DNA from 4 places in the Rhodococcus sp. B50 genome. Region 3 is predicted to be linked to each of the others. Evidence: riboswitches for the same ligand, from Rfam matches in the RefSeq annotation. Region 3 holds a riboswitch; each other region holds the start of a gene.
What was found. Region 3 has a riboswitch for S-adenosylmethionine ahead of metX (homoserine O-acetyltransferase MetX). Riboswitches for the same ligand answer to the same signal wherever they lie in the genome.
Positions count from the first base shown of each region.

Region 1: another riboswitch for S-adenosylmethionine. It lies ahead of GON09_RS22935 (ABC transporter substrate-binding protein); the one in region 3 lies ahead of metX (homoserine O-acetyltransferase MetX).
Region 2: another riboswitch for S-adenosylmethionine. It lies ahead of GON09_RS22905 (amino acid ABC transporter permease); the one in region 3 lies ahead of metX (homoserine O-acetyltransferase MetX).
Region 4: another riboswitch for S-adenosylmethionine. It lies ahead of GON09_RS15565 (aminotransferase class V-fold PLP-dependent enzyme); the one in region 3 lies ahead of metX (homoserine O-acetyltransferase MetX).

Region 1 is NZ_WPAG02000002.1:4,926,840-4,934,270, reverse strand. It holds gene GON09_RS22950 (dipeptide ABC transporter ATP-binding protein) at 1-1,482, opposite strand, end outside; gene GON09_RS22945 (ABC transporter permease) at 1,479-2,303, opposite strand; gene GON09_RS22940 (ABC transporter permease) at 2,365-3,378, opposite strand; gene GON09_RS22935 (ABC transporter substrate-binding protein) at 3,382-5,010, opposite strand; SAM riboswitch class I at 5,214-5,309, opposite strand; gene GON09_RS22930 (LLM class flavin-dependent oxidoreductase) at 5,356-6,459, opposite strand; gene GON09_RS22925 (GNAT family N-acetyltransferase) at 6,456-6,962, opposite strand; gene GON09_RS22920 (FAD-dependent oxidoreductase) at 6,959-7,431, opposite strand, start outside.
Region 2 is NZ_WPAG02000002.1:4,918,621-4,926,051, forward strand. It holds gene GON09_RS22885 (SipW-dependent-type signal peptide-containing protein) at 98-757, shown strand; gene GON09_RS22890 (signal peptidase I) at 840-1,415, shown strand; gene GON09_RS22895 (hypothetical protein) at 1,412-3,115, shown strand; gene GON09_RS22900 (sulfite exporter TauE/SafE family protein) at 3,504-4,277, opposite strand; SAM riboswitch class I at 4,428-4,520, shown strand; gene GON09_RS22905 (amino acid ABC transporter permease) at 4,775-5,746, shown strand; gene GON09_RS22910 (amino acid ABC transporter ATP-binding protein) at 5,743-6,525, shown strand; gene GON09_RS22915 (ABC transporter substrate-binding protein) at 6,561-7,431, shown strand, end outside.
Region 3 is NZ_WPAG02000002.1:118,906-126,336, forward strand. It holds gene GON09_RS00810 (error-prone DNA polymerase) at 1-272, shown strand, start outside; gene GON09_RS00815 (DUF4349 domain-containing protein) at 284-1,126, shown strand; gene GON09_RS00820 (rhodanese-like domain-containing protein) at 1,119-1,427, shown strand; gene GON09_RS00825 (tRNA (cytidine(34)-2'-O)-methyltransferase) at 1,424-1,888, opposite strand; gene GON09_RS00830 (maleylpyruvate isomerase N-terminal domain-containing protein) at 2,013-2,627, shown strand; gene GON09_RS00835 (WS/DGAT domain-containing protein) at 2,888-3,178, shown strand; gene GON09_RS00840 (bifunctional methylenetetrahydrofolate dehydrogenase/methenyltetrahydrofolate cyclohydrolase) at 3,269-4,123, shown strand; gene GON09_RS00845 (DUF3017 domain-containing protein) at 4,148-4,432, shown strand; gene metX (homoserine O-acetyltransferase MetX) at 4,429-5,556, opposite strand; SAM riboswitch class IV at 5,691-5,802, opposite strand; gene GON09_RS00855 (NADP-dependent isocitrate dehydrogenase) at 6,071-7,288, shown strand.
Region 4 is NZ_WPAG02000002.1:3,288,789-3,296,219, forward strand. It holds gene GON09_RS15560 (hypothetical protein) at 60-680, opposite strand; gene GON09_RS15565 (aminotransferase class V-fold PLP-dependent enzyme) at 889-2,202, opposite strand; SAM riboswitch class IV at 2,271-2,388, opposite strand; gene GON09_RS15570 (Pls/PosA family non-ribosomal peptide synthetase) at 2,533-6,438, shown strand; gene GON09_RS15575 (M1 family metallopeptidase) at 6,405-7,431, shown strand, end outside.

The sequences.
Region 1 (7,431 bases), 4.8 Mb from region 3:
GCGCATCACAGCGACGGTGTCGCTGATCTGCCGGACGACCGCGAGGTCGTGCGAGATGAACAGGTAGCTGAGCCCGAGTTCGGTCTGCAGCGAAGTGAGCAGGTCGAGGATCTGGGCCTGGACGGACACGTCGAGCGCCGAGACGGGTTCGTCGAGGACGAGCAGTTCGGGGTTCAAGGCGATAGCCCGCGCGACGGCCACGCGTTGCCGTTGCCCACCCGACAGTTCGGCGGGTTTGCGGTCCAGATGTGCCGTCGACAGCGCCACCTGATCGAGGAGGCGGGCGACGTGCTCGGCGCGTTCGGCTCTGGTGCCGATATCGAACGCCTCGAGCGGCTCGGCGACGATGTCGCGGATCCTCATTTTCGGGTCGAGCGAGGCGTACGGGTTCTGGTGCACGATCTGCACCCTGCGGCGCAGCGCCCGTAGCGCCCGGCCGCTCAGCGTGGTGATGTCGTCGCCGTCGAATCGCACGGCTCCTGCTGTGGGGGTTTCGAGCCGGATCGCGATGCGCGAGACCGTGGACTTGCCGGAGCCCGACTCCCCTACCAGCGACAGGGTTCCGCCGCGAGGAACGTCGAACGACACCTCGCGCACCGCGTGCAGTGAGGACTTCCGGTCGATGCGGAAAGTCTTCGACACCTTCGACACCGACAGGATCGGAGCGTCCTCTTTCAGGGCGGGTCGCACGGCAGGTTCCGCGAGGCTCGGCGCCGCCGCGATGAGCGACCGCGTGTACTCGTGTTGCGGGTCGGTGAGGACCTGCGCCGCCGGTCCGGTTTCGACCACGCGCCCGCCCTGCATGACGACGATGCGGTCGGCGCGATCCGCCGCGACCCCCAGATCGTGGGTGATGAGCAGCACCGCGGTGCCGGTCTCGGCGATCCGCGCGTCGAGGTGGTCGAGGATGCGGCGCTGCACGGTCACGTCCAGCGCGCTGGTCGGCTCGTCCGCGATGACGAGTTCGGGACGGCACGCGAGGGCGATACCGATGAGCACGCGTTGCCGCTGACCGCCGGACAATTCCTGCGGGTACTGCTTCGCGCGCAGCGCCGGATCGTCGAGTCCGGCCTCCTCCAGGATGCGCAGCGCCTCGATCTTCGCGGTGCGCCGGTCCGCGAGACCGTGGATACGCAACACCTCGGTGATCTGGTCGCCGATGCGGATGACGGGATTGAGCGAGGTCGTCGGGTCCTGCGGGACGAAGCCGATCCGAGCACCGCGGATTCGTTCGAAGGCACGCTCCGACAGGTCGTTCAGCCGTGTGCCGTCGAAGCTCACCGATCCGCCGGTGACGCGACCGGTTCCGGCGAGCAGCCCGATGATCGCGTGCGCCGTTGTGGACTTGCCCGATCCCGATTCGCCGACCACTGCGACGACCTCGCCGCGGGCGACGGTGAGGTCGACGCCGTCCACCGCCACGACGGGTTCACGGAGTGATCCGTATACGACCTGCAGGTCGCGGACCTCGAGCAGGGTCATCGTGCGCTCCTGTCCTCGACGGCGTGCCCGATGCGGTGGGCCGAGAGCACAACGGCGACGATGACCAGGCCCGGAAGGGTCGTCATCCACCAGGCGGCGGCGAGATAGTTGCGGCCTTCCGAGATCAGCGACCCCCATTCGGGTGTCGGCGGTACGGCACCGAAACCGAGGAAGCTCAGCGACGACACGGCCAGCACGGCCATACCGAACTCGACGGCGGCGAGAGCCGCGACGGGCGCGTACGAGTTGCGCAGCACGTGCCGGCGCAGCACGGTGTGCCACCGGACGCCGCACGCGAAGGCCGCTTCGACGTAGAGCGCCTTGCGGACCCGCAGCACTTCCGAGCGCATGACACGCGCGAAGTTCGCGACGAGGCTGACGCCGACGGCAATCGCCACGTTCATCGTGCCGAAGCCGAGGGCGGTGACCAGGGCGAGTGACAGCAGCAGCGCGGGGATGGACAGCAGGACGTCGACCAGGCGCATGAGTGCCGCGTCGAGGGCACCGCCGACCGCGCCGGACAGCAGTCCGATGAGGGAGCCCACCACCAGAGCGATCCCCACCGCGACGAGCGTCGCGGTGAGCGACAGTCCGGCGCCGTGCACGACGCGCGTGTACACGTCGCGGCCGAGATTGTCGGTGCCGAACCAATGTGTGGCGCTCGGTCCCTGCAGCTTCTCGGCGGGCACGCCCTGCAGGGGGTCGCCCGACGCGAACACCGACGGGAACAGGGCGAAACCCCCCGCGAGGAGCAGCACGATCGACGACACGATCAGCACGGCATGGCGGCGCACCACCGTCGCGGCGGACGAGATCCGGATTCTTCTGCGCGAAGGTGCTTCCGGTGACGACGTCACCGGTAGCGCTTCGCGGACGAGTGTGTCAGACACGTGCCTCGACCTCCAGGAGAGTGTCGTCGTGGGTCGGGTCGTCCTCCGTCGCCGTAGCCGTACCGCCGCGGTCGATGCCGTGGGTGATCCGCGGGTCGATGAAGGGGTAGAGCAGGTCGACGGCGAGGTTGACGAGCACGAAGACGGTGGCGGAGAACACGACGATGCCCAGCACCACCGGAATGTCCTGCGCCATCACCGACATCTGGGTCAGGCGTCCGATACCGGCCCGGGAGAAGACGGTCTCGACCACCACGGATCCCGCGAGCAGGTTGCCGACGATGACGCCGGCGATCGTGAAGGCGGGGATGCTCGACAGCTTCAGGGCGTGCCGTGTCTGGATCCGCAGGCGGGAGGCGCCTTTCGCGCGTGCCGCCTCGATGAACGGCTGCCGCCAGGTCGTCTGCAGGCTGGTCGCGAGGACCTGGGCGATCACCGCACCGGTGGGCAGGGCCAGAGTGATCGCGGGCAAGATCACGTGTTCGATGCCCTGATCACCGAAGGCCGGGAACAGTCGCAGCCGGAACGAGAAGAGCTGCAACAGGATCAGGCCCACCCAGAAGGTCGGCACCGCCACGCCCAGCGGCGGCAATGAGAACAGCAGGCTGCGAAGCCACTTGGTCCGGGTGTAGGTCGCAAGGAAGGCGACCGCCGTGCCGGACACCAGAGCGAATACCAGGGCAGTGCCCGCCAGGACGAGGGTGCTCGGCAGGGCGGTGGCGATGGCGTCGGCCACCTGCTGTCCGGTGGAGATCGACATACCGAAGTCACCTCGGACCGCGTTGCTCAGCGCGTTCCAGTACTGCACCGCGACCGGCTGATCGAGTCCGTACCGCGCCTGGAGTTGTTCGATCGCGGCGGCGTCGACCGGTGTTCCGGCGTCGGCGCCGGCGGCGATGGAGACCGGGTCGGAGGGCAGCAGGAACAGGACCGCGAACGACACCGTGAAGGCCGCCCACAGCACCCCCACGGCTTGGAGCACACGGAAACCGAGATAGCGCAGCATGATCTACTCGCTCAGCCAGGTATCGAAGAACTGCAGTCGCGCCGATGCCTCGAACTTCAGGTCGGCAACGTTCGGTCCGGCGCCGATCGCCTGCGACAGTTCGACCGTCGGGATCCACAGCCCGTTGTCGAGGACGAGCTGCTGTGCCTGCTCGATGAGCTCGGCACGTGCGGCAGGATCGGTCGTTGACAGCTGACGGTTCAGCACCTCGTCCAGCTCGGGGACGGGACCGCGCTGGTTCAGATTGCGGCCTTCCAGCCCGAAGGCGGTGCGCAGGATGTCGCCGTCGGCGCGGGTGCTGTTGTAGTAGGACGCCTCGAAGTCGCCGGCATTCTGGCGTGCGGTGTTCTCCGGGGTGGAGACGAGGTCGAGCTGCAGGTCGATTCCGACCGCACGCAGCTGCTGCTGCACCAGTTCGAGAATGGCCTGGTTACCGGCGAAGACCGAGCTGAACAGCACCGGGAAGCTCAGACGTTGCCCGTCCTTGACGCGGATCCCGTCGAGTCCGGGCACCCAGCCGGCCTCGTCGAGGATCTGCTCGGCCTTCTGCGGGTCGTAGGTGACATCGGTGAGTTCGACGTAACCGGGGGTCGCGGACGCGAGGGTGCTGGTCGCCGGGCGGAAGTCCGGTCCGAGCACCGTGTCGACGAGCTCCTGCCGGTTGATCGCCGGGACGATCGCGCTGCGGACTGCCGGGTCGGCGAGGACACCGCGGCTGAGGTTGGGCTGGAATCCGAACGGGATGCCCGGATTCGGAGTGGTGAGGATGCGGCCGCCGGCCCCGTCGATCTGCGGGGCGTCCTGCGGCAGTGCATCCGAGATGACGTCGAGCTGCCCCGAGGCGAGCGATCCGGTGCGGACACCCGATTCGGGGACGATCGTGAACTCGATCCGGTCGAGGTAGGCCTCACCGTCGTGCCCGAATACCTCCGATCCCCACGAGTAGCCCGTACGCTTGACGAGGGTGGCCGACTTGTCCTGCTGGTAGTCCTCGTAAACGAACGGACCGGTGCCCGACAGGTCGCCGGCGCAGCGCTCCTCGGCACTCTCGGCGGTGTCGGCATCGGAGAGCAATCCGAGCTGCACAGTCGCGGTCGCCTGCAGGAAGGGAGCGTTGGGAGCCGAGAAGTTCACCTGGGCCGTGCGGTCGTCGACGACCGTCGTGCCGGTGTACCCGGCGAGGTAACCGACGGCCGACGGTGCCTTCACACCCCCGAGCGTGTTCACGATCGCGTCGAAGTTCTTCTTCACGGACTCCGCGGTGAGCGGGGTGCCGTCGCTGAACGTGACGTCGTCCTTCAGACGGAAGGTGAACTGCGTGCCGTCCTCGTTCGACTCCCAGCTCTCGGCGAGCCAGGGCACGATCTCGCCGGTCGCGGGGTCCTGGTCCGTGAGCGAGTCGACGACCTGCCGGACGACGTAGATGGTCTGGTTGGTGCCGGCCTGTGCCGGATCCGCGCAGGTCGGCGCCTGCGACAGTCCGTAGCGCAGGGTGCCGCCGGGCTGCGGGTCGCCGGTGGGCTCCGAGTTCGCCGCGGCGCCGGTGCCGCACGCGGTCAGCGCTGCTCCCAGTACGGCGGTGGCAGCGGCCGTGACGACGAACCGGGACGCGGAGGAGGACGAGATGGACAACGACGGGCTCCGTGATCTGGACGGGGCTCCGGCGGCATCACCGTGCGGATGCCGCCGAGCGGGAAGTTGTGGGATGCCGTCCTTGGAAGGAACGGGGTTTCAGCGCGAATCTCGACCGCTGCGACACCTGGCGCCGCAGTGCCGGCACAGATCGACATGGAGGCGTTCCCACGCCCCCACCAGGCCTTCGCTCATCATCTTCTCCTCCATCGGTCCCGGCAGTAGCACCCTCACCTGCCCACGGCAGGGGGTTGCTGCGACGTCGTCGAGCCAGGTCTCTCGGTCGCTCTGGATGGTTCGTCACGCGAGGTTACGGAGCCGCGGGGCTCGGGCACACCGTTAATTTCACCGCGATCGAAACGGTTCCGATCCCGCCGACTCGAGCGGTGACGCCTCGCTGTGCGGGATCGTGATGGCCTCGCGGTGCGGAATGGCCGCGCGCAGCGCCGGCACGACCTCCGCTTGGAACAGTTCGAGACTCGCGCGTTGCTCCGCCACCGAGAACCCGCCGCGGTCGGCGGTCACGTGCATGACCTCGTGACCGAACCGCTCGTGATAGCGGAGCACCTTGTCTATCACCTGCTGCGGACTCCCGATGAGTGCGGAGCTGCGTTCGACGAAATCCTCGATGGACTCGAAGACGACGGGAAGGCCGTTCTCCCAGGCGAAATCGAGCCGCTGCTCGAACTGCGGCCGGTAACTTTTGATCGCTTCCTGAGAGGTGGGCGCAACATACAGCCCCGCCGTCCCCGCGCCCACCCGCGCCTCGACGGGATCGTGACCGTAGGCCGCCCAGCGTTCGCGATAGTGGTCGATGAGCTCGGCATACGGCTCGATCGGGTTGGTGACGTTGGCGGAGAAGATCGGATCACCGTACCGCGCTGCGAGATCCACGGATTCGCGACTCGTGGCGCTGCCGTGCCAGATCGCCAGACGCTGCTGCAGCGGCCGCGGCACGGTGACGGCATCGGTGAGCGACGGCCGGAACCGGCCCTCCCAGGTGACCGTCTCGTTCTCCCACAGGGCGCGGAACAGTTCGTATCCTTCGCGATTGCGATCCCACTGATCCTCGGGCGTGACGTGGAACAGGTCGGCCTGGGCGGTGCCGTTGCCTTTGCCGATCATGAGCTGCAGTCGCCCGCCCGACAGGTTGTCGAGCGTGGAGTAGTCCTCGAACGCGCGGACAGGGTCGAGCAGGCTCAAGGTCGTGACGCCGGTCCACAGTTCGAGTGTGCTGGTCCGCGCAGCGATGTTTGCAAGGACGACGGGAGGTGACGACGCGAGGAACGGCCTCTCGTGCCGCTCCCCCACCGCGAATCCTTCGAAGCCGAGCTGTTCGGCGAGCACAGCGGTGTCGACGACCTCGCGGATCCGTTCGGACGGCGAGAGCCATTCCCCCGTCACGGGGTCGGGATGGTGGGTGATGAGACTGAGCAGCAGGAACTTCACGCGGAAGCCACCTTTCGGACCAGGAACTTCTCGAAGGGATGTGGTCCGATCTCCTCGGCAGGCCGCCGGGGGTCGAACAGGGCGGTATACCCGGCCGCGAGATACAACGCGACGGCCTCGGGTTGCCGCCATCCCGTCGTCAGGTAGATGCGGGTGTATCCGCGACGCAGGGCCTCGGCCTCGAGTTCGGCGACCACGATACGGCCGAGACCACGACGTCGATGGTCTTTCGACGTCCAGATCCGCTTGAGTTCGGCGGTGTTCCCGTCGTAGCGCTGGAACGCTCCGCCCGCGACCGGCGCTCCCTCCTCGACGAGGACGAGCAGCGCACCGTGGGGTGGCGCGAACCGGTCCTCCGGGTAGCCGACGAGGCTCTCGTACTGCTCCTCGAAGGAGTGCTCGTAGCGGGTGCTGTACTCGACCGCGAGTTCTTCGAGCAGCGGTGCGGCGAGGGGATCGTCCTGCCGCACCGCTCGGACCTCGAGTCCGCGGGTCCCGCTCACGAGACCACCACCGGTTCCCGCGCGCCGAACCGGAACGGTTCGGGGCTGGTGGCGGTGCCGTCGGCAAGGCCTGCGACGAGCTCCCCGATCGCCGGCGCGAATTTGAATCCGTGACCGGAAAAGCCTGCGGCGACGGTAACGGCCCCTGCGCGGTCGACGACGAAGTTCGAGTCCGGGGTCGTCGTGTACAGGCAGGTGTCCACCCGTGCGCTCTCGGCGTCGACGCCCGGGAGCCAGGCCCGCGCGTAGTCGACGAGCCGGCGGACGCCGTCCGGATCCGCCACGAAGCTACGGCTGTCCGGCTCGACCTGCGGGCCGGTGCCGTGCTCCCCGATCTTGATGCCGTCGACGGAGCCGAGGCCGTAGATGCCCTCCCCGTCGAGTTGCGCGCCGCGGTGGTGGACGAAGCTCGGCCACTGCGCGTCCGTGAGCGGGACGAAGTGCGCCGGTTGCTCCTGCGTCGTACGCA
Region 2 (7,431 bases), 4.8 Mb from region 3:
GTGCGGTAGCCCATGCCTGTTTCGGGGAGGGCCGAAGGCGCCGGGGCCGACAAGCGACACGATCGGGCACGCACGCTGCTGCCCAGAGGAGAGAGTCATGACGACCGACAACGCCGACAACAAGGCGCAGAAGCGTCGCAAGGTCCGCGCGATCCTGGCATCCGGTCTCGTTCTCGGTGTGGGCGCGGCAGTGACCCTTGCCGCATGGAACGACTCGGTGTGGGGCAAGGCAGAATTCGGTACCGGCGCCAACAGCTGGAACGTGCAGGGCAACTTCACCGGTGCGCCGGACGGGTGGAACGAGTTCGTCACTGCGAACGACGCCGGATCCTTCAACTTCGGCGTGAATGCATCCGCTCTCGTGCCCGGCGACACCGTTTACGCGAAGGTGGGTCTCCGGGTCGTGTCCGAAGGCCTCGGTGCGAACATCACCATGCCGGCTGCGCAGAATGCGACGAACGCGGCGCTCGCCGGCGTGCTCGATCTGAAGGTCGCCTCCATCGCAGGCTCGTCGACCGCGTGCGATGCAGCAGCTGTGAACGGCACCACCCGCGCGAGTGGAAAGATCGCCGGCGCCGCAATCACCGCACCGATCGCCATACTCTCCAAGAACGAGCACTGGCTCTGCTTCGCCGTGACCCTGCCCGCCGGGACCACCCCCGGCCAGCTCGGTACCGCGAACGAAGGAAAGTACTCGACATCGGTGAACTGGGAGTTCAAGGCTGCGAGCACGGACCCCGTGAACCCCACCCCGTGATGCGGATCGGCTCGTCGACTCGATCGTCCGGCATCGGGTCGACGAGTCCCGTCTCCTTCTCTCCATAGAAACGGTCGAAACTGTGCACGTCCTCCACGAACCGACGAAGCCCCGCCGCTCGCTGTGGTCCCGGGTCGAGAACGCTCTCCTCAACCTGCTCGCAGCAGGAGGGGTGGTGTGCATCGGCCTCGTCATCGCGGCGGTCGCCTTCGACATCTCGTTGATCCTGTTCAAGACGGGCTCGATGTCTCCGACGATTCCCCAAGGTTCCATGTCTGTCGTGCAACGCATCTCGGCGGACGAGATCGAGGTGGGCGACATCGTCACCGTCGATCGTGCGGAGGAGGAGCTGCCGGTGACCCACCGCGTCATCGCGGTCCACCCGCAGCGGGCCGGCGAGGCACTCATCGAGATGCAGGGCGACGCGAACCCCAATCCCGACCCGGGTCCGTATCGCGTGACCGAGGTACGGAAGGTCCTGTGGTCGGTCCCCGGTGCTGCCGCGGTGATCGTGCGGTTCTCCGACCCCTGGGTGCTGGGCGGCCTGACGCTTTCCGCCGCGACACTCGTGCTGTGGGCATTCTGGCCGCGAGAGACCGAGGACGACGGTCGGCAGGCCGGGCATGACCCCGACGACGTGAGTGGCGGTCGACGATGAACAGCAGATCGCTGCGCACGCTCGTCGCTCTGGTGGGTGTACTCGGAGTGGTCGGTCTGCTCGCGTCCAATTCGGGCTTCGCGGGTCAGACTCTTGCGAACTGGAACGATCGGGTCTTCGGGTCGGCGAAGTTCGACGTTCCAGGGGCCTATGGAAAGGGATACGCGCGTGCCGTAGCTGCCAAGTACTCCATGTCCCGCCCGGTGGGCTCGAGTGTGCGCAGCGGACTGGCGGCCACCCGTGAACCGGGGCAGATGCCGGCCTATGCCGATGTGCGATTCGGCAACCAGAACAGCACAGGTGGCACCCTTGGTCTCCTGTTGCCGGTGGAGATCGAAGGTGCATCGTGTGCGGTCTACGCGAGCCCGGTTGCTGTCCCGTGCACGAATGGTCGAAGCGCCGGAGCCTCGGTCGTCTTTGCTGCTGCGGCAGCCAGAGGCCTACTCGTGGAGACGACCTCCGGCGGCATCGACCTCGCGCGATTCGGCTCGACGGACGTGGTTTCGACAACTGCCTCTTGTCCGATCGGGGGTTCGCCGGTGGCAGGCGGAATCAACTCGATCTTCGGCGGTGTCGTGCTGGCCGGAATGGGCAACACCGAGAAGCTTCCCTTTCCGTCCGATCCTGGCCCGAACAATTCCGGATCCACCCGTCAGACCCGAAGCGGCTTCGGCTACGACTACGACGCGCAATTGACCTGGACGAAGACTCGGACCTCTACGAGCGCGTCGTCAGAGCTTCGCCTCGAGATGACCAGTACCGGAAAAATCTCGAAGGACGAAAAATGGGAACTGGACATGGTTCTCGCGTATGCGGAGTGTGGAATCGGAACCGATGCGCCCGTTCGCTGGGCAGAAGTGAAGCCGTCGATCTCCGGGCTGACAGCAATGACGACGACGCAGCAGGACGTTCCGTCGCCGATCGATTCACTGTTCGACGAAGGTGTCGTCGGTGACGCCGAGAAGCAACCCGTGACTCCCGGTGACGATCCCGTCGACCCGGATGGGACGAAGGTCGACGCGGACGGCGACCTCGACGAACGTCACGAGAACGACAATGCTGCAGAGCCGGACTCGGATCCTCCTGTCGAGACAGGTGAGATCGCTCCTTTACCGGATGACGCACCACTCGAGGATGATCCCGCTGTAGCACCGATTCCGACGATATCCCCGGCGCCCATCCCGAGCGGACCTACCATTCCGACACGCGTCGGCATGTCGTCGCCGTTCCCGCTCGTCGCGAAGGACGGAAGCGACCTGGGGACCGTGACCGTGGAACGCATATCGAGGACTCCCGGATGCGTCGCCGTGCGGTTGAGTGTGACGACTTCGGATGGTTCGGGTTATCTGAAGGGGTTGCGCGAATCCGACTTCCGGGAAGTTCTCGCCGACGGTGGCACGGCGTCGGTCGGCTCGCCGAGCGGGGAGTGCGACGCCGGCGCGTCGCTACCGGCGACATTCGATCCCGAGAGTACCTACTCGGGCTGGGTCACCTTCGACGTGACGAACGATGGAACCGGCGTGATGGTGCGGCCGGACGGAACAGCGGGATGGATCTTCTCGCTACCTGCGACGGAAACCCGATCGGAGCCCGTCGTCACCACTCCACCACCGGTCCAGGCGGACAACGCGGAGACGACCGACTCGGAATCCGGACCGGCGACCGCGGAGGAGGATTACTCGTCGACCGCCGACGAGTAACGGTCGGTCCTCCGATCTTCGTATCAGCCTTCCGATTCGTCGTCGGCCGGCTCGCCCACCGGAGCGTCGTCGCTCGGGGAGGTCGGCGCAGGTTCGGCCGGCGTTTCCTCGGGAATCGGTGCAGGAGCGGGCTCGTCGGTCGGCGAAGGAACAGGCGCGGGCGGGGGAGCCGGGATCGGATCGACCACTGCACTCTTCACCCACGAACCCGACGCCTTGGCGATCACCCATGCCCCCGAACTTCCGGTGATGCGTAGATCGTGCTTCCGACCTTCATCAGGTCCCCGCTGTGACCGACTGCATACCAACCATCTGGTATTTCCGTGACTGATGTTGCTCCTGGGGCGATAAGAGACACTTTCGTTATCGTGGGGAAGAAACGACCGAGTCAGAACAGCAGACGGTACAACCCGATCAGGCCGACGACGACGATGACGATCCGCAACGCGACCGGCGACAGGCGTCGGCCGTAGTGGGAACCGAGGTAGCCGCCGATCAGGGAACCCACGGCGATCAGTGCGGCCACGGTCCAATCGATCCGGTCGAACGCCACCAGGATGTAGGCGCAGGCGGCCACGACGTTCACGACCAGCGACAGCAGGTTCTTCGCGGCGTTCTGCCGCTGGATGTGGTCGTGCAGCAACGCACCGAACAGGCCCATCAGCAGAATTCCCTGCGCCGCCGTGAAATAGCCGCCGTAGACACCGACGGCGAACGTGCCGACGACGAGCAGCGTCATCCGTATCGGTCCGAGACGGCCGTCGGCGTCGCCACCCGTTCTGCGAGCCACCCAGGCCTGGATCTTCGGTTGCAGTACGACGAGCGTGAGCGCCAGGACGAGCAGGATCGGCACGACCGTCTCGAAGACGGTCTCCGGCAGGTGGAGCAGGAGCCATGCTCCGACCAGTGCCCCGCAGAACGACGCCGGGATCTGCCATCGCAACCGCTCCCATTGCCCGCGCAGTTCGCGCCGATAGCCCCAGGTACCCGAGACGCCCCCGGCGACCAGGCCGATCGCATTGGACATCGTCGCGGTCACCGGCGGTACACCGAACGCGATGAGCGTCGGGAACGTGATGAGGGTGCCGGATCCGACGAGGGAGTTGATCGCTCCGGCTCCGAGACCGGCAAGTGCGACGAGGAAGAGTTCGAGCGGGGTCACCGAGGCGAGTCTACGTCTCGTCGAAACCGACATCGTTGTCGATGTCGGGGCTCCACGGCGACATCGACATCGGTCTCGATGAGCGACGCTATTTCCGTCACGGTGAGAGAAAGGCTGTCCGCAGCGCGCCGCACTCCGTAGCTTGGGCGGCGACCATCCAGAGCGACCGAGAGACCTGGCTCCACGACGTCGCAGCAACCCCCCGTGCGCGGGTGCGGGTGCTACCGCCGGGACCGATGGAGGAACGAGCATGACCCGCTGGACCGAGCGCGCTTCGTGGCGCCGCCGGCACATCGACCTGTGCCGCGGGAGGTCGCATCGGTGTCGTCACTGACGTAGATCGTCCACCGGAACCTCCCGCCGTTCTTCACCGCGTGAGTCCCGGCCCGTCCGCAGGGGGACGGGCCGGGACCCACGTCTGCATCCCGTCCCCGTCCCCGACCGCCCCCGCTGTCCCGAAAGGCCTTCCCGATGCCTCCCGCTACCAGGACGTCGCCGTGAGCGCGTCCACCGATATCCGCGTCCCCGACGCACCGGCCGAACCCGCCGACGACGAGAACCTGGTCGTCGCCAGAAAGTGGCATCCGTGGCGTTGGGTGATCAGCGCCGGCGTGCTGATCGTCGTCGCCCAGTTCGTGCACGGCCTGGCCACCAATCCCGGTTGGGACTGGGCCACCTTCACGCAATACTTCACTGCGTCGTCCGTGCTCTCCGCACTGTGGATGACGATCGAGCTGACGTTGTGGGGCACGTTCCTGGGCTTCGCGCTCGGTGTGCTCCTCGCGATCGGCCGGCTGTCGAACAATCCTGTTCTGCAAGTGGTCTCGTGGACGTACATCTGGGCGTTCCGATCGATCCCGCTCATCGTCCAACTGCTGTTCTGGTTCAACATCGCGTACCTGTACGAGACGCTGTCGATCGGTATCCCCTTCGGTCCCGCCTTCTTCGAGTTCGGTGTGGCCGGGGTGATCTCGGGATTCACCGCCGCCGTCATCGGCCTGGCACTCCACCAGGCGGCCTACTCGGCCGAAATCATCCGGGCCGGCATCATCTCGGTCGATCACGGTCAGATCGAGGCGGCCAATGCGCTCGGCATCCCGCGGTACCGGCAGTTCGTGAAGATCGTGCTCCCGCAGGCCATGCGGGCGATCCTCCCGAACGCCGCCAACGAGGTGATCAGCCTCTTCAAGGGAACCTCGATCGTCTCCACCATGGCCATCGCCGAGCTCTTCTACCAGGTGCAGGTGATCTTCGGCCGTACCGGACGCGTCGTACCGATGCTCATGGTCGCGACGGTCTGGTACATCATCCTCACCACGATCCTGTCGATCGGGCAGTACTACGTCGAACGGCATTACGCTCGCGGTTCGGCACGGGCACTCCCGTTCACCCCGTGGCAGCGCGTGGTCGCGAAATACCGGGAGATCCGCGACAGCGGTATCGGTGCACCCCGGGGAGCCACGAAGTGACCGCGACCCGGGACGACGTCGACTACGTCGTCGACGTGCGCGGAGTCCACAAGTCGTTCGGCACACTCGAGGTGCTGAAAGGGATCGACCTGCAACTACGCAAAGGCACGGTCACTGTGATCCTCGGGCCGTCCGGTTCCGGGAAATCCACCCTCCTGCGCACCCTCAACCACCTCGAGAAGGTCGACCGCGGCACCGTCCGCATCGACGGTGAGCTGATCGGCTACAAGCGTCGCGGAAACAAGCTGCACGAGTTGCGTGCCCGCGACATCCTCCGTCAGCGTTCCCGCATAGGCTTCGTCTTCCAGAACTTCAACCTGTTCCCGCACCTGACCGCCCTCGAGAACGTCGTCGAGGCACCGCTGTCGGCGCAGGGCCGCGACCGAGCGGAAATCGAGGCGGAGGCCCGCGCCCTGCTCGACCGCGTCGGCGTGGGCGACAAGCTGCACGACTACCCGAAACAACTGTCCGGCGGACAACAACAGCGCGTCGCGATTGCGCGGGCCCTGGCCCTGCGACCCGCCGTGATCCTCTTCGACGAGCCCACCTCGGCTCTCGACCCCGAACTCGTCGGCGAGGTTCTCGCCGTCATCCGCGACCTTGCCGGCGACGGCGCGACTCTCGTGATCGTCACGCACGAGATCGGTTTCGCCCGTGAGGTCGCCGACACCGTCGTCTTCATGGACGGCGGCGTCATCGTCGAACAGGGACCACCCCACGAGCTCCTCGACAACCCGCAGCAGGAACGCACCGCGTCGTTCCTGTCCCGTGTTCTCTGATTTTCCGCCCCACCACCGCATTCGAGAAGGTAACGATGTTCGCTTCCTCCCGCCGGGTCCGCCTGCTGACCTCGATCCTGACCGCCGTCGCTCTCCTGGGTGTCGCGGCCTGCAGTTCCGACGCAGATGCCGGAACCGACACCGACGCCGCCACCACGGCCGGTTACAACCTCACCGCGGACCAGAACCGCATCACCACCGACCCGGTCGAGGAGATCGCCGCCAAGGTTCCCCAGGAGATTCGCGACCGCGGCACACTCGTCGTCACCGGATCGGCCGGTACCGCACCGCCGTTGCGCTTCTACGCCGACGACGACACGACGATCATCGGATCCGAGACCGACTTCGCCCATCTCATCGGGAACGTGCTCGATCTGGACATCGAACTCACCGCCGCCGACTGGGCGCAGAACTTCGTCCGCGTCGACTCCGGTGAGGCCGACGTGTTCATCTCCAACGTGACCGTCACCGAAGAACGCAAGGAGAAGTACGACTTCGCTACCTACCGTCTCGACAGCCTTGCCGTCGAGGTCGGCAAGGACAGCGGCATCACCTTCGACGGGCCCGAGGACATTGCGGGCCTTACGATCGGTGTCGGCTCCGGGACCAACCAGGAGGCGCTGCTCGTCGAGTGGAACGAGAAGAACGTCGCCGCCGGGCTCGAACCCGCGGAGATTCTCTACTACCAGAACGCCGTCGACTACTACCTCGCGCTCGGCTCCGGTCGCATCGATGCCTATGTCGGCCCGAACCCGACCTCGGCGTTCCACGTCCTGCAGGCCGGTGAGACGGAGATCGCCGGCACGTTCTCGGGTGCGGGTCTCGACCTGCAGGGTGAGATCGCGGTGCTGACGAAGAAGGACAACGGGCTGATCCGGGCGATCAACGAGGCAATCAACCACCTCA
Region 3 (7,431 bases):
CACGCATCCTCGTCGGCGGGGCCGTGACCCACCGGCAGCGACCGGCGACCGCCGCCGGTGTCACCTTCCTCAACCTCGAGGACGAGACCGGAATGGTGAATGTGGTGTGCTCGGTGGGGTTGTGGGCGCGCTACCGCACCGTGGCCCACACCGCACCCGCCCTGCTCGTCCGTGGCCGGCTCCAGAACGCCGAGGGGGTGGTCACGCTCCTCGCCGATCACCTCGAGCCCATGGATCTGCGGATGCCGAGCAGATCACGCGATTTTCGTTAGCATCCCCGAGTGTGAAACGCCTGTCGGTGGTGGTGTTGGCTCTGTTCGCGCTGGTCGTCACAGGATGTGACGAGGGCGGGGGAGGCAGCGACTCGTCAGCCTCCGCGCCCGCGATTGTCGACGGCGGTCTTCGGGAGTCGCAACCCGTCGAAGAGTCCCATCGCAAGGAGGTCGTCACCGGCTACCTCGAAATGGAGACCGGCGATCCCGTGGCGACGGGCCGCCGGGTCGCGACGGTGGTCGAGGAGGCCGGTGGACGCGTCGACTCGCTCACCGAGCAACCCGAGGCGAGCAGCGTGCTGACCGTGCGGGTGCCCGCCGACCGGCTCGACGAGGTCGTCGACGAGATCCGCACGCTCGGTCGTGTCACGAGCCTGAGTACCACCCGCGACGACGTGACGATGCAGTACACCGACCTCGAGGCGCGGGTGGGTGCGCTGCGGGCCTCGGTGGACCGCCTGCGGGCGCTGCTCGAGTCGTCGGCGGACGTCGAGGCGCTGATCGCCGCCGAGACCGCGCTCGCCGAACGCCAGGCCGAACTCGACAGTCTCGAGGCACAGCGACGGCAGTTGGGCGACAGGATCGAACTGTCCACGCTCACCGTCGACATCACCACCGATCGCCTTCCCTCCGAGCAGGACAGCTTCGTGGACGGGCTCGTTGCGGGATGGAACAGCCTGTGGGCCGCACTGGGGGCCGCGGTGGTCGGTATCGGCGCCGCGATACCGTGGGTGGCGTTCCTGTTCGTGTGCGCTGCTGTCCTCTACTCGGTCATCCGGCTCATCACCCGACGGGGACGTTCGTCCGGAACCACCGGGACGCCCGATACCGAGAGGACCGACAGCGATGCGTGAGGTCGACCTGGCCGCACTCGAATCCGCACTCACCGACGGGGCGACCGTCATCGACGTGCGTGAACGCGACGAATACGCCCAGGTACGTGTGCCCGGCGTCACGAACATCCCGCTCAGCGAGTTCGTCGCGCGAGTCGACGAGATCCCCACCGAGGGCACCGTCTACGTCGTGTGCGCAGTGGGTGGGCGCAGCCTGCAGGCCGCGCAGTATCTCGCCGGTCGCGGTGTCGACGCCGTGTCCGTCGCGGGCGGTACCGACGGATGGGCCCGTTCGGGTCGTCCGGTGGAGAGCGGAGCCTAGACCGCGCCGGGGAAACCGTGCTGTCGCCACGCCTCGTAGCAGGCGACAGCGGCGGCGTTCGACAGATTCAGCGAACGACGCCCGGGCAGCATGGGGATGCGGACCTGCTCGGTGATGTGCGGGTCGGCCAGCACCTCGGGCGACAGCCCGGTCGGTTCGGGTCCGAACAACAGCACGTCGCCGGCCCGGTACTCGATCTCCGCGTAGCTCGACGTGCCGTGCGCGGTGAACGCGAAGACCCGCTCGGGAGCCAGCGCCGCCCACGCGGCGTCGAGACTGCTGTGCACGGTGACCGACGCGAGGTCGTGGTAGTCCAGGCCCGCGCGGCGCAGCTTCGGCTCGGATAGGTCGAAACCGAGGGGTTCCACCAGGTGCAGATCCGCGCCGGTCGCGGCGACCATCCGGATGGCATTGCCGGTGTTGGGGGGAATGCGCGGCTCGTGGAACATCACTCTGAACACAACGCAGGTTAACAAGACGGCAGTGTGTCGGTGTCGACCCGCGTGCGCACACCGGCGGTGTAGCCGCGGGACGCGTGCTTTCATTCTCGTGTCGGATTCGATTCGGTCGGCCGCGGGAGATGTCATGGAGTCACCGGTAGCGACGTACGTCTCGGCGGTACGCAGCTTCTCGGAGTTGGTCCGTGCCGTGCCGGAGAACCGCTGGGACGGTCCGGGCCTGGGCGAGTGGGACCTCCGATCGTTGATCGGCCACACCTCACGCTCGTTGACGACCGTCGCGACCTATCTCGACAGTCCAGCCGACACCGAGGACCTCGCGAGCGCGGAGCAGTACTACGTCCACGTCAAGGAATTGAGCGCCGTCCTCGGCGCGGGCGACATCGTCGAACGCGGACGGCGTGCCGGTGCCGACCTCGGCGACCACCCGGTCGCGTCGATCGATGTCCTGTCGACCGCGGTGATCGAGCGGCTCGGTGCCGGTGAGGACCGGCTCATCCGGGTGATCGGAGGCATGGGAATCCGGCTGCATTCCTATCTGCCGACGCGGACCTTCGAACTGGTCGTCCACGGCCTCGACATCGCAGCGGCCACGGACGTCCCCTTCACGCCTCCGGCAGACGCCCTCGAAGAGGCGACCCTGCTGGCCGCAAGGATCGCGCTGGCACTCGGCGATGGCAAGACCGTGCTGCGGGCATTGACCGGTCGGACGGCGCTGCCGAGCGGCTATTCCGTCGTGTGAGCGGGAGAGGTTCGGCGCGGCCGGGTCCGGAACATCGAATCCTCCAGCTGTGCAAGGACGGACGTCGAGGAGAAGACCCGACGGGAACCTTCGATTTCGTGGAGGACACGGACCCCGAAGCTCCGCAGTCGACCATGATGAGTGTCTATGTGTTCGATGCCCGAGCGGGCCAGGCCCCCATTCGCACCCGTGAGGACGCCGTCATCTGGATCTGAGAGCGCCTGCACCGCACACCGGCACTCACCCGACGCCTGCACCGCGTGCCGGCGAACCTCGACTTCCCCTACTGGGTGGAGACGGACGTCGATCCGGACCACCAACTGGCCGACACCGTCGTGACGAATGTCCCCCACGGCCCGGTCGAGGGACTCCGCTTCGGTGACAGTCCGGCCGTCGAGGCGATCGGTACTCCGATGCTCAACCGGAATTTCGGTCTCGTCCACTCCGCGACGTCGCTCGGTGAGGTCCTCACCTTGTCTTTTCTGGCATCGGAATCCTTGCATGCCCGACCGGGACGAGTACGAGCGGCATCTCACCGAGGCCTTCGCTGAACTGTCCCGGCACTGCCTGCCTCCACGCGGACGGACAGTCGCCGGTACCGGCGCTTCGACGTCGGGCGGGCGCCTGGAAGAATGAGCGACGTGACTGCGACGATCCTGGACGGCAAAGCAACCCGCGACGAAATCTTCGAGGACCTGAAGGTCCGCGTGGAAGCGCTGAAGGACAAGGGCGTCACGCCCGGCCTCGGCACGATTCTCGTCGGCGACGATCCGGGATCCGCGGCCTACGTGCGCGGCAAGCACAACGACTGCGCGAAGGTCGGCATCACGTCGATCCGCAAGGATCTGCCTGCCGACATCACCCAGGAGCAGCTGTTCGAGGCGATCGACGAGCTCAACGCCGATCCCGCCTGCACCGGTTACATCGTCCAGCTCCCGCTGCCGAAGCATCTCGACGAGAACGCGGCGCTCGAGCGTATGGATCCGGGCAAGGACGCCGACGGTCTGCACCCGGTCAACCTCGGCCGTCTGGTCCTCGGCAAGGAGGCCCCGCTGCCGTGCACGCCGCGCGGCATCATCCACCTGCTGCGCCGCTACGACGTGGAGATCGCCGGTGCGCACGTGGTGGTGGTCGGCCGTGGAGTCACCGTCGGTCGCCCGATCGGGCTGCTCCTGACCCGTCGCTCGGAGAACGCGACGGTCACTCTCTGCCACACCGGTACCCGCGATCTCGCCGCCGAGGTGCGTCGCGCCGACATCATCGTCGCGGCCGCGGGTGTGCCCGGCCTCGTGACGGCCGACATGGTCAAGCCCGGCGCTGCGGTGCTGGACGTGGGTGTCTCCCGCACCGAGGACGGACTGCGCGGCGACGTCGCCGCGGACATGCGTGAGGTCGCGGGCTTCGTGTCTCCGAACCCCGGCGGTGTCGGCCCGCTCACCCGTGCATTCCTTCTGAGTAACGTCGTGGAGCGGGCCGAGCAGCTCGCCGCCCGGTAACGGGTCGACACCCCGGGAGACGAGATGGCTCAGGCTCTGCGATTCACGCGTCTGAACCTGCCGCTGCTCGCGGTCACCCTGGTGATCGCGGCAGCGGTGATCCTGGTGATCGCCGACCGATGGCGACGCGGAGCGTTCGTCTTCGGCGGCGCGACGATCCTCGCCGGCCTGTTCCGCTGGGTTCTCGACGAGGACAAGGTCGGTGTCCTCGCGGTACGCAGCAAGGGATTCGATGTCGCGTCGATGATGGTTGTCGGCGGCATCGTGGTGGCGCTCGCCGCGTCGATCGACCCGCTGGGGACCGACTAACCCTCGGCGAGTTTCATCAGCTCGGCGAGGAGCTTGGCGACCTCGTCGGCCTCGGTGAGGAAGCCGTCGTGTCCGTCGCGCGAGACGAGTACACGCAGCTCGTCCGATCCCGGGAGGAGATCGGCGATCTCCTGCTGCAGGCGCAGCGGATACAGCCGGTCGGAATCGACGCCGGCGACGATCGTCGGCACCGGGGTGGACCCGAGTGCGGCTTCGACACCGCCGCGTCCGCGCCCGACGTCGTGCCGGTTCATCACGTCGGACAACAACACGTAGGTACCGGGATCGAAGCGCGCGACGAGTTTGCGCGCCTGGTGCTCGAGATAGCTCTGCACGGCGTACCGGCCGCCCCGCCACGGATCCTCACCGTCCTGGGGGAGATTCCCGAAGCGTGTGTCGAGCTCGAGTTCGGTCCGGTAGGTGAGGTGCGCGATGGTCCGGGCGATGGCAAGTCCGGCTTCGGGGCGCCGCCCCGTGCCGTAGTAGTCGCCGCCCTGCCAGTCGGGGTCGGCCGTGATGGCCGTCATCTGCGCGCTCTGGGTGCCGATCTGGTCGGCAGTGGCGCGGGCGCCGGTAGCGAGGACGAGCGACGCCCGTACGCGCTCGGGATGGGTGATGATCCATTCGAGGGTGCGCATGCCGCCCATCGAGCCCCCGGTCACGGCCGCGAGAACGTCGATGCCGAGCTTGTCGAGCAGGGTCACTTCGGCGGCCACCTGATCGCGCACGGTGATCAGAGGGAAGCGGGAACCCCACGCCTTGCCGTCGGGTGCGGCGCTGCCGGGACCGGTGGTTCCGCGGCAACCGCCGAGGATGTTGGTCGAGACGACACACCAGCGATCGGTGTCGATGGGGGCACCGGGGCCGACCATGCCCGACCACCACCCGGGGGACGGATGATCCGGGCCGGCGGGGCCGGTGACGTGCGAGTCGCCGGTGAGGGCGTGTTCGACGAGCACAACGTTGTCGCGGGCGGGGGACAGCTCACCCCACCTCTGCATAGCGATCGTGACGTTCGGCAGTGTCTCACCGCTCTCGAGGGCGAGATCTCCGATGTCGATGGTTTCGAGGCGTCCGTCCGCCGGGGGCAGTTCGACGCGACGACGCTCGGTGCCCGCCGTCAAGAGGTGACCGCCTCGACGCTCGGGGAGGGGTGGCAGCGCCGGCTGCGGATGTCGGTCATCGTGTCCTTCCGGCGGTGGTGGGAGGTTCGATCGTGGTTTGCGTGCGACAGCACATCATCATGTCAATCCTCCCGGCAGCAGGCTTGTCGGCGGGGTCCCGCCGACCGTGTCCTCACCCGGAGCACCCCACCCCGGTCGGAGGGTTGCCGGCCAGCAAGCCGGGGCTTGACGCTGGCACTCATGACTATCCCGGCAGTCTAGCGACTCTCCGGCGCAGGGTCTTATGCACCCTCTGAACAGCCCTGACCAGCATGAAAGTTACCGGTCGGTAAGGCTGGAGGGTAAGACGAGGCGCTTTGCGGACGCCGCGAATAGCAGTACGCTTGTCATGTTTGGCCGGGGTCCAGGACGTGGACACGGCCATGCTCGCGCATAGCGAGCCGACGGCGATCGCACCCACAAAGTGCGGTCGATTGGGGACCACAGAAACGTCCTAGGAGGACACGAAGCGCATATGTCCAAGATCAAGGTTGAGGGTAAGGTCGTCGAGCTCGACGGCGACGAGATGACCCGCATCATCTGGCAGTTCATCAAAGACAAGCTGATCCACCCGTACCTGGACGTGGATCTCGAGTACTACGACCTCGGCGTGGAACACCGCGACGCCACCGATGATCAGGTGACGATCGACGCGGCGAACGCCATCAAGAAGCACAACGTCGGTGTCAAGTGCGCCACCATCACTCCCGACGAAGCGCGCGTCGAAGAGTTCGGTCTGAAGAAGATGTGGCGGTCGCCCAACGGCACCATCCGTAACATCCTCGGCGGCACCATCTTCCGTGCGCCCATCATCATCTCGAACGTGCCGCGTCTGGTTCCGGGCTGGACCAAGCCGGTCATCGTCGGCCGCCACGCGTTCGGTGACCAGTACCGCGCCACCGACTTCAAGGTCGACCGCCCGGGTACCGTCACCATCACCTTCACGCCGGAGGACGGCAGCGAGCCGATCCAGCACGAGGTCTGCCAGATCCCCGAGGACGGCGGCGTCGTCATGGGTATGTACAACTACAAGAAGTCCATCCAGGACTTCGCGCGCGCCTCGCTCTCGTACGGCCTGCAGCGCAACTACCCGGTCTACCTGTCGACCAAGAACACGATCCTGAAGGCCTACGACGGCATGTTCAAGGACGAGTTCCAGCGGATCTACGAGGAAGAGTTCAAGGCGGAGTTCGACGCCGCCGGACTCACCTACGAGCACCGCCTCATCGACGACATGGTCGCGTCGTCCCTCAAGTGGGAGGGCGGCTACGTCTGGGCCTGCAAGAACTACGACGGCGACGTCCAGTCCGACACCGTCGCCCAGGGCTACGGTTCGCTGGGCCTGATGACCTCCGTCCTGATGACCCCGGACGGCAAGACCGTCGAGGCGGAGGCCGCACACGGCACCGTCACGCGGCACTACCGCCAGCACCAGCAGGGCAAGCCGACGTCGACCAACCCGATCGCATCGATCTTCGCCTGGACCCGTGGCCTCGAGCATCGCGGCAAGCTGGACAACACCCCCGAGGTGATCGAGTTCGCGCAGCAGCTCGAGGACGTCGTCATCAAGACCGTCGAGAGCGGACAGATGACCAAGGACCTCGCTCTGCTGGTCGGCCCGGAGCAGTCCTGGCTGACCACCGAGGAGTTCCTCGGCGCACTCGACGAGAACCTGCAGAAGGCTCGCGCCTGACCTTCCGCTCTCTTCTCGACAGCACGAACACGGGACGCCCGCACCGGGCGTCCCGTGTTCGTGTTTCCCGAGCGTTCCGGGCACGCGCTACCGTTCCGTGTACCACTGTCAGTCGCATCACCGTCGTAGGGCCCGGGAGGAGG
Region 4 (7,431 bases), 3.2 Mb from region 3:
AGGGGCAGGAGTCGAAACTCCTACCCCTCCTTCGTGATACGAAGCGATTCCGAGCGGTGTCAGGACGCACGCACCGACGCCCGGGCACCCTCGCCGAACCGGCGCAGGACCTCGACGACGGTCGGCGAGACCTCGATCAGGCCGCGCGACTGCAACCACGGCAGCGTTCCGTCGACGAGATGCTCGACGGTGAACGACGCGGCGAGCGGGATCAGCGTGACACCGTCGGCGACCTGCACGGCGTGGATGTCGGCGATCAATCCTGCGAGGCCGTGGGGTGTTCCGACGTACGACAGCGTGCCGGCCTCCCCGCGGGTGGATTCCGGACGAGCGCGTCGGGTGCGCGCGGTGCGGGCATCGGACGCGAGAACGACCTCGACGTCGACGAGCACGGTGACCGAGTCGGGGTCGCGACCCTCCTCGACGGCCTCCGCGCGAATGCGGTCGCGCAGTTTCCCGGCCTCGCGCAGGTCTGCGGCACGCACCCGCACGACGTTGGATGCATCGGCACTGAGGTCGAGCGGCGGATCACCGGCGCGCCCCAGAGTCAGGTCGGCCCAGTAGTCAGGTCCGGAGTGACCGGTGAGTTCGACGGCGACACGCAATGGCCTGATAGCGGCGGCCTCGACGACGGCCGGATCCGCGGAGGCCGGGGCTGCAGAGATGGATGCGACGGACATCGGATACCTCTCGGTACGGGCCGCGGAGCGGCACGAGGAGATCGGCCTGGAGGCCGGAAGGCTGTGAGGGAGAAGACTTTCAGTCCGGACAGATTCCCGATGCCGTACGGCAGAGGTCGACATGGCGACGGCACCAGCGTGCCGCAGCGATCGCCCTCGTCCGTTCCATGCGAATTACCCTACTTATCCTGTGGGGAATTGTCGACCGCTACACGCACGGCGACGCGTCGCCGTCGGTCGCTCCGAGGCCGGGACGCGTCTCCGGCGAGGGGTTCCACACGCCGTCGGTCTTCGCGTGCACCCACGACGGCCCGTTCACGACCAGCGACCGGAGCGCTCCGAGGAGCCGCTCGACGTCGTCGGACGAGCTGCCGAGTCCGAGCGACGCCCGGACGGCACCGCCGGCGCGACCGACCCGCGCGAGCAGCGGGTGGGCGCAGAAACGTCCGTCGCGGACGCCGATGCCGTGCTCGGCGGACAGATAGGAGGCCACGTGACCGGGCTCGTAGGCCTCGATCGTGAAGGTGACGATTCCGACGCTGTCGGCCGAATCGTTCCACAGCCGAAGCACTTCCACTCCGTCGATGGCCTCCAGACCGTCGATGAGCAGGGAGCACAGGGACTCCTCGTGACGGGTCACCGCGTCGGAGTCGAAACCGGCAAGCGCATCGCATGCGGCGGCGAGGGCGGCGACACCGAGCACGTTGGGGGTGCCGGCCTCGTGACGCGCAGGGGCGCAGGCCCATTCGGTGTGGTCGAGGCGCACCTCGCGGACCGCACCGCCTCCGGCGAGGTACGGGTCGGCGGCGTCGAGCCAGTCGCGGCGGCCGACGAGCACTCCCGCACCGAACGGCGCGTACAGCTTGTGGCCGGAGAACGCGAGGTAGTCCACGCCGAGCGACTCGAGGTCGACGCGGCGATGGGGCACGAGCTGCGCGCCGTCGACGAGGATCCGCGCACCGGAGGCGTGGGCGAGTTCGGCGAGCTCGGCGATGGGCAGCACCTCGCCGGTGACGTTGGAAGCACCCGTGACGGCGAGCAGAGCCGCGGGGGCACGCTGGAGTTCGACCGCGAGGCGCCACACCGTCTCCGCGACCGTGTCGGCCGCCTCGACGATGCGAGAGTTCTTCCACGGCAGCAGGTTCGCGTGATGCTCGATGTCGAGCACGACGACATCGCCGGACACGGCACTCGCGAGTAGATTCAGCGAATCGGTGGTGTTGCGCGTGAAGACGACGACCTGGTCGTCGTCCGCACCGACGAAGCGCGACACGGAGGTACGAGCGTCCTCGTAGGCGGTGGTGCTGATCCGCGAGGCGTATCCGGCGCCGCGGTGCACGCTCGCATAGAAGGGCAACAGTTCCGTGATGCGGTCGGTGACGACGGACAGTGCCGGTGCGCTCGCCGCGTAGTCGAAGTTCGCGTAGGTGCAGGTACCGCCCTGGACGAGCGGAACCTGCGAATCACAGCCGGAAACGGTGGCGAACGGAGCGATGCAGGTGGTGGCGGCTACAGCAGTCATGACAAATCCCTCGTGTACTCAGGGACCCGCCGGTGACGCCTACGACGGAGAGTTCTCGTCGCCGGCAGAGTCCGCGCTTGCCGTGTCCGGTGGTGGATTCACGGCCCGGTCGTCACCCGGAGCACCCCACCGCGGTTGGAGGGTTGCCGACCAGCTAGCCGGGGCTTGACGCTGGTACTCATGACCTGGCGAAGACAATGACAGGACGATCGAGCCGTGTCAACCCGTATCGCACGACGCCGACACACGTTCCGCGCACCGAACGTTCACCTGTTGTCCACCCGGACGTGAGATAACCGGAAGATCCATCGAGCAGAAGGACCCGCGGAGTTGCCAGCCATATCCTCGACCCCCGTCGGCCGGTCCCCCATTCCGGACGAATTCCTCCGCGCGTCGCACGCTCCACCTGCACGCACCCTCGTCGACCTGCTGCGGAGCGCCGCCGAGGCACATCCGGACGCCCCCGCCGTCGACGACGGCACCACGGTCCTCGAATACGCCGAACTCGTCGAGGCGGTGATCGCCGGTGCCTATGCACTGAACGATGCGGGTGTCGGCGCCGGCGACAGGGTCGGTGTGCGCATGACGTCCGGGCGCACCGATCTGTATGTGACGATTCTCTCGATTCTCGCCGCGGGCGCCGCATACGTGCCCGTCGACGCGGACGACCCCGACGAGCGCGCCGAGCTCGTCTTCTCGGAAGCACGGGTCACCGCCATCGTCACCGACGAGGGCATCGGGCCGGGCACGGCCGCCCCGTCGGGCACCCCGGCCGTGCGGGGGCCGCACCTCGACGACGACGCGTGGATCATCTTCACCTCGGGTTCGACCGGGACACCGAAGGGTGTCGCCGTCACCCACCGCAACGCGGCGGCCTTCGTCGACGCGGAGGCTCGGATGTTCTGCCGGGCGGCGCCGCTCGGACCCGGCGACCGGGTCCTGGCCGGGTTGTCGGTGGCCTTCGACGCGTCGTGCGAGGAGATGTGGCTCGCTTGGCGGCACGGCGCCTGCCTGGTTCCGGCACCCCGCGCGCTCGTCCGCTCCGGCATGGATCTCGGACCGTGGCTCGTCTCGCGCAACATCAACGTCGTCTCCACCGTGCCCACGCTCGCGGCGATGTGGCCGGCCGAAGCACTCGAGGCGGTGCGCCTGCTCATCTTCGGCGGCGAAGCCTGCCCACCCGATCTCGTGGAGCGTCTCGCCGTTCCGGGACGGGAGGTGTGGAACACCTACGGTCCCACCGAGGCCACGGTCGTGGCCTGCGCTTCGCTGATGGACGGCACCGGGCCGGTCCGTATCGGCCTTCCCCTCGACGGCTGGGATCTCGCCGTGGTGGACGCCGAGGGCAACCCCGTCGAAGAGGGCGCGACCGGCGAACTCGTCATCGGCGGCGTCGGTCTCGCGCGTTATCTCGATCCGGCGAAGGATGCCGAGAAGTACGCTCCCATGCCCACGCTCGGCTGGGAGCGCGCCTATCGCAGCGGCGATCTCGTCACCCTCGACCGCTCCGGACTGCTGTTCCAGGGGCGCGCCGACGACCAGGTCAAGATCGGTGGCCGCCGCATCGAACTCGGCGAGGTCGACAACGCGCTGCAGAACCTGCCCGGCGTGGCCGGCGGTGCGTGTGCGGTGCGCAAGACGGCCGCCGGACACTCGATCCTCGTGGGGTACATCGCCTCCACCGATCCGGACTTCGACATCGCGTCCGCCCACGACCTGCTGTCCGAGCAACTCCCCGCCGCACTCGTCCCGCGACTCGCGCTCGTCGACGAACTCCCCACCCGCACGTCGGGCAAGGTCGACCGCAACGCCCTGCCGTGGCCGCTGCCGGGCGCCGACGCCGACTCGGTGGAGGCGCTCGGTCTCGATCCGACCGCCGAATGGGTCGCCGAACTGTGGACCGACATCCTCGGTGCCCGGATCGAGGGCATCGACGACGACTTCTTCGAACTCGGTGGCGGTTCCCTCGCGGCAGCGCAACTCGTCACGGCGCTGCGGAGCCGGTATCCGGAGATGACGGTCGCGGAGCTGTACGACCATCCCCGGCTCGGATCGCTCGCGGTCTATCTCGACGAACTCGCGCCGACGGAAGCCGCGGCCCCGCGCGAGGTCGTCCCCGTGCCCCGCCTCGCCCAGTTCGGCCAGATCGCGGCGACCGTCGTCCTCACGACCCTCACCGGACTGCAGTGGGTGACCTGGCTGGCGATCCTGAACACCGTCATCGCGCTCGTCGTCGACGTACCGTGGACCGTCACGTTGTCGTGGTGGTGGGTCGCGCTCGGTGTCCTGCTGTTCCTTTCTCCCATCGGACGTATGGCGATCTCCGTCGCGGGTTCGCGCCTGCTGCTGCGCGGCGTGAAGGCGGGGAGCTATCCGCGCGGAGGCGGTGTCCACCTCAGGCTGTGGACGGCCCTGCGGTTGTCCGAAGCCGTGGGCGCGACGAACATCTCCAGCGCTCCCTGGATGCGGCAGTACGCGCGGGCACTGGGCGCGAAGGTCGGACGGGATGTCGACCTTCACAGCCTTCCGCCGGTCACCGGTCTTCTCGAACTCGGCGACGGTTGTGCGGTCGAGCCGGAAGTGGACCTCGGTGGTTACTGGGTGGACGGCGACGTCGTCCACATCGGAAGCATCCGGATCGGTGCCGGTGCCACGGTGGGCGCCCGGTCGTTCCTGGCTCCCGGCGCGCGTATCGGCAAGAACGCCGAGGTGGAAGCCGGGTCGGCGGTGTTCGGCCGGGTGAAGACCGGGCAGCGCTGGTCGGGTTCCCCGGCACGGAAGGCCGGCAAGGCCGACCGGCCCTGGCCCGCCGGGACACCGCCGCGGGGCAACAGATGGGTGCCGGTCTACGCGTTGTCGTCGATCCTGCTCGGCGGACTGCCCATCGTGTCGATCGCCGCGGGCGTCGCGCTGCTCGTGTGGTGGGTACACGACACCCCCACCGTCTCCGACGCCGTGGTGCATTCCCTTGTGCTGCTCCCCGTCGCGGCTCTGCTGACGATGTTCGTCTTCGCCCTGCTCACCCTGCTGTCGGTGCGACTGCTCGCCGTCGGGATGACGGAAGGCTGGCATCCGGTGCGCAGCCGCGTGGGCTGGCAGGTGTGGTTCACCGAGCGCCTCATGGATTCGTCGCGCACCTTCCTGTTCCCGCTCTACGCGTCGATGCTCACCCCGATCTGGCTCCGTCTGCTCGGCGCCGACATCGGCAAGGACGTCGAGGCGTCGACCGTGCTGATGGTTCCCAAGTTCACCAAGGTCGCCGACGGTGCGTTCCTCGCCGACGACACGATGGTCGCCTCCTACGAGCTCGGCGGCGGGTGGCTGTACATCTCGCACGCAAAGGTCGGGAAGCGGGCGTTCCTCGGCAATTCGGGCATGGCGGCACCGGGCCGACGCGTCCCGAAGCACGGACTCGTCGCGGTGCTCTCCGCAGCTCCGGAGAAGGCGAAGTCCGGATCGTCGTGGTTGGGCAGTCCCCCGGTTCGCCTGCGGCGCGCGAGCGGCGACAGCGACGCGAGCCGCACCTTCGAGCCCCCGTTGAAACTGAAGGTCGCGCGCGGCGTCGTGGAGACCTTCCGTCTCGTGCCCATGGTCGTCACCTACGGCATCGGACTCGGTGTGCTGTTCGCCCTGAACACTCTCGCCGTGCACTGGGGGTACGCCGTCGCGGCACTGCTCGGTGGCATCGTGCTCATGATTGCCGGAGCCGTGGCGTGCCTGGTGACGGTCGCCGCGAAATGGCTCGTGGTGGGACGGATCGGACGCGTCGAGCACCCACTGTGGAGTTCGTTCGTGTGGCGCAACGAAGTCTCCGACACCTTCGTCGAAACCGTCGCGGCACCGTGGTTCGCCCGGGCCGCGGCCGGCACCGCCGTGATGAACCTGTGGCTGCGGGCGCTGGGATCGCGGATCGGTCGCGGGGTGTGGTGCGAGAGCTACTGGTTGCCCGAGGCCGACCTGGTGTCCCTGGGCGACGCTGCGACCGTCGAACGCGGCTGCGTTGTACAGACCCACCTGTTCCATGATCGGATCATGTCCATGGACACCGTGACCCTCGGCGCCGGCGCCACGCTCGGCCCTCAATGCGTCGCGTTGCCTGCATCGGGCATCGGCGACGGTGCCACCGTCGGACCGGCCTCGCTGGTGATGCGCGGCGACGTCGTCCCGCAGTCCACCCGCTGGCAGGGCAACCCCATCGCGCCGTGGACCACACCGAACGACTGGTCTCCGCGGTGAAACCCATCAAGGCGGCCAAGCCCGTCGCGCCCGTCGCCGCCGATCGCCCTCTCGATCCCTACCTGCCCGAAAGCGGGAACCGCGGTTACCGCGTCTCGCGATACGAGCTGGAGCTGACCTACAAGGTCGTGTCCAACAGGTTGGACGGCCGAGCGAAGATCATCGCCACGACAACGGACGTGCGCGCCAAGTACGCTCTCGATCTCGCGCAGTCGATGCGTGTCGCGAAGGTGACCGTCAACGGGCGACGGCCCGCCAAGTTCGTCCACCGCGACGGAAAGCTCACCGTCACTCCGGCCGAGGAACTCCCCGCCGGTGCCGTACTGACCTTCGGCGTGCAGTACTCCGGCACTCCCACTCCGTTGCGGACCATGTGGGGTGAGGTCGGCTGGGAGGAACTCGACGAGGGGTCGCTCGTCGCGAGCCAGCCGAACGGTGCGCCCACCTGGTTCCCCTGCGACGACCATCCCGGGTCCAAGGCCACCTACCGCATCTCCGTCACCACCGACGCCCCGTTCGTCGCGGTCGCGAACGGCACGCTCGTGCACAAGACCACGAAATCCAGCCGCACCACCTGGGTCTACGAGCAACCCGAGCCGATGGCGACCTATCTCGCGACCGTGCAGACCGGCCACTACGAGGTGCGCGAGCTCGCGTCGGATCCGGTTCCGCAGTATGCGATCCATCCGCCTCGCTTGCGCGCGTCGTTCGACCGTGATTTCGCTCGCCAGACCGAGATGCTCGAGATCTTCACGCGCTTGTTCGGTCCGTATCCGTTCGCGCACTACACCGCCCTGGTGACCGACGACGACCTCGAGATCCCCATCGAGGCACAGGGATTGTCGGTCTTCGGCGCGAACTTCTGCGACGGCACCGGCCGCGAGGAACGGCTCGTCGCACACGAATTGGCGCATCAGTGGTTCGGCAACAGCCTCACGCTGAACCGCTGGTGCGACATCTGGCTCCACGAGGGATTCGCGTGCTACGCCGAGT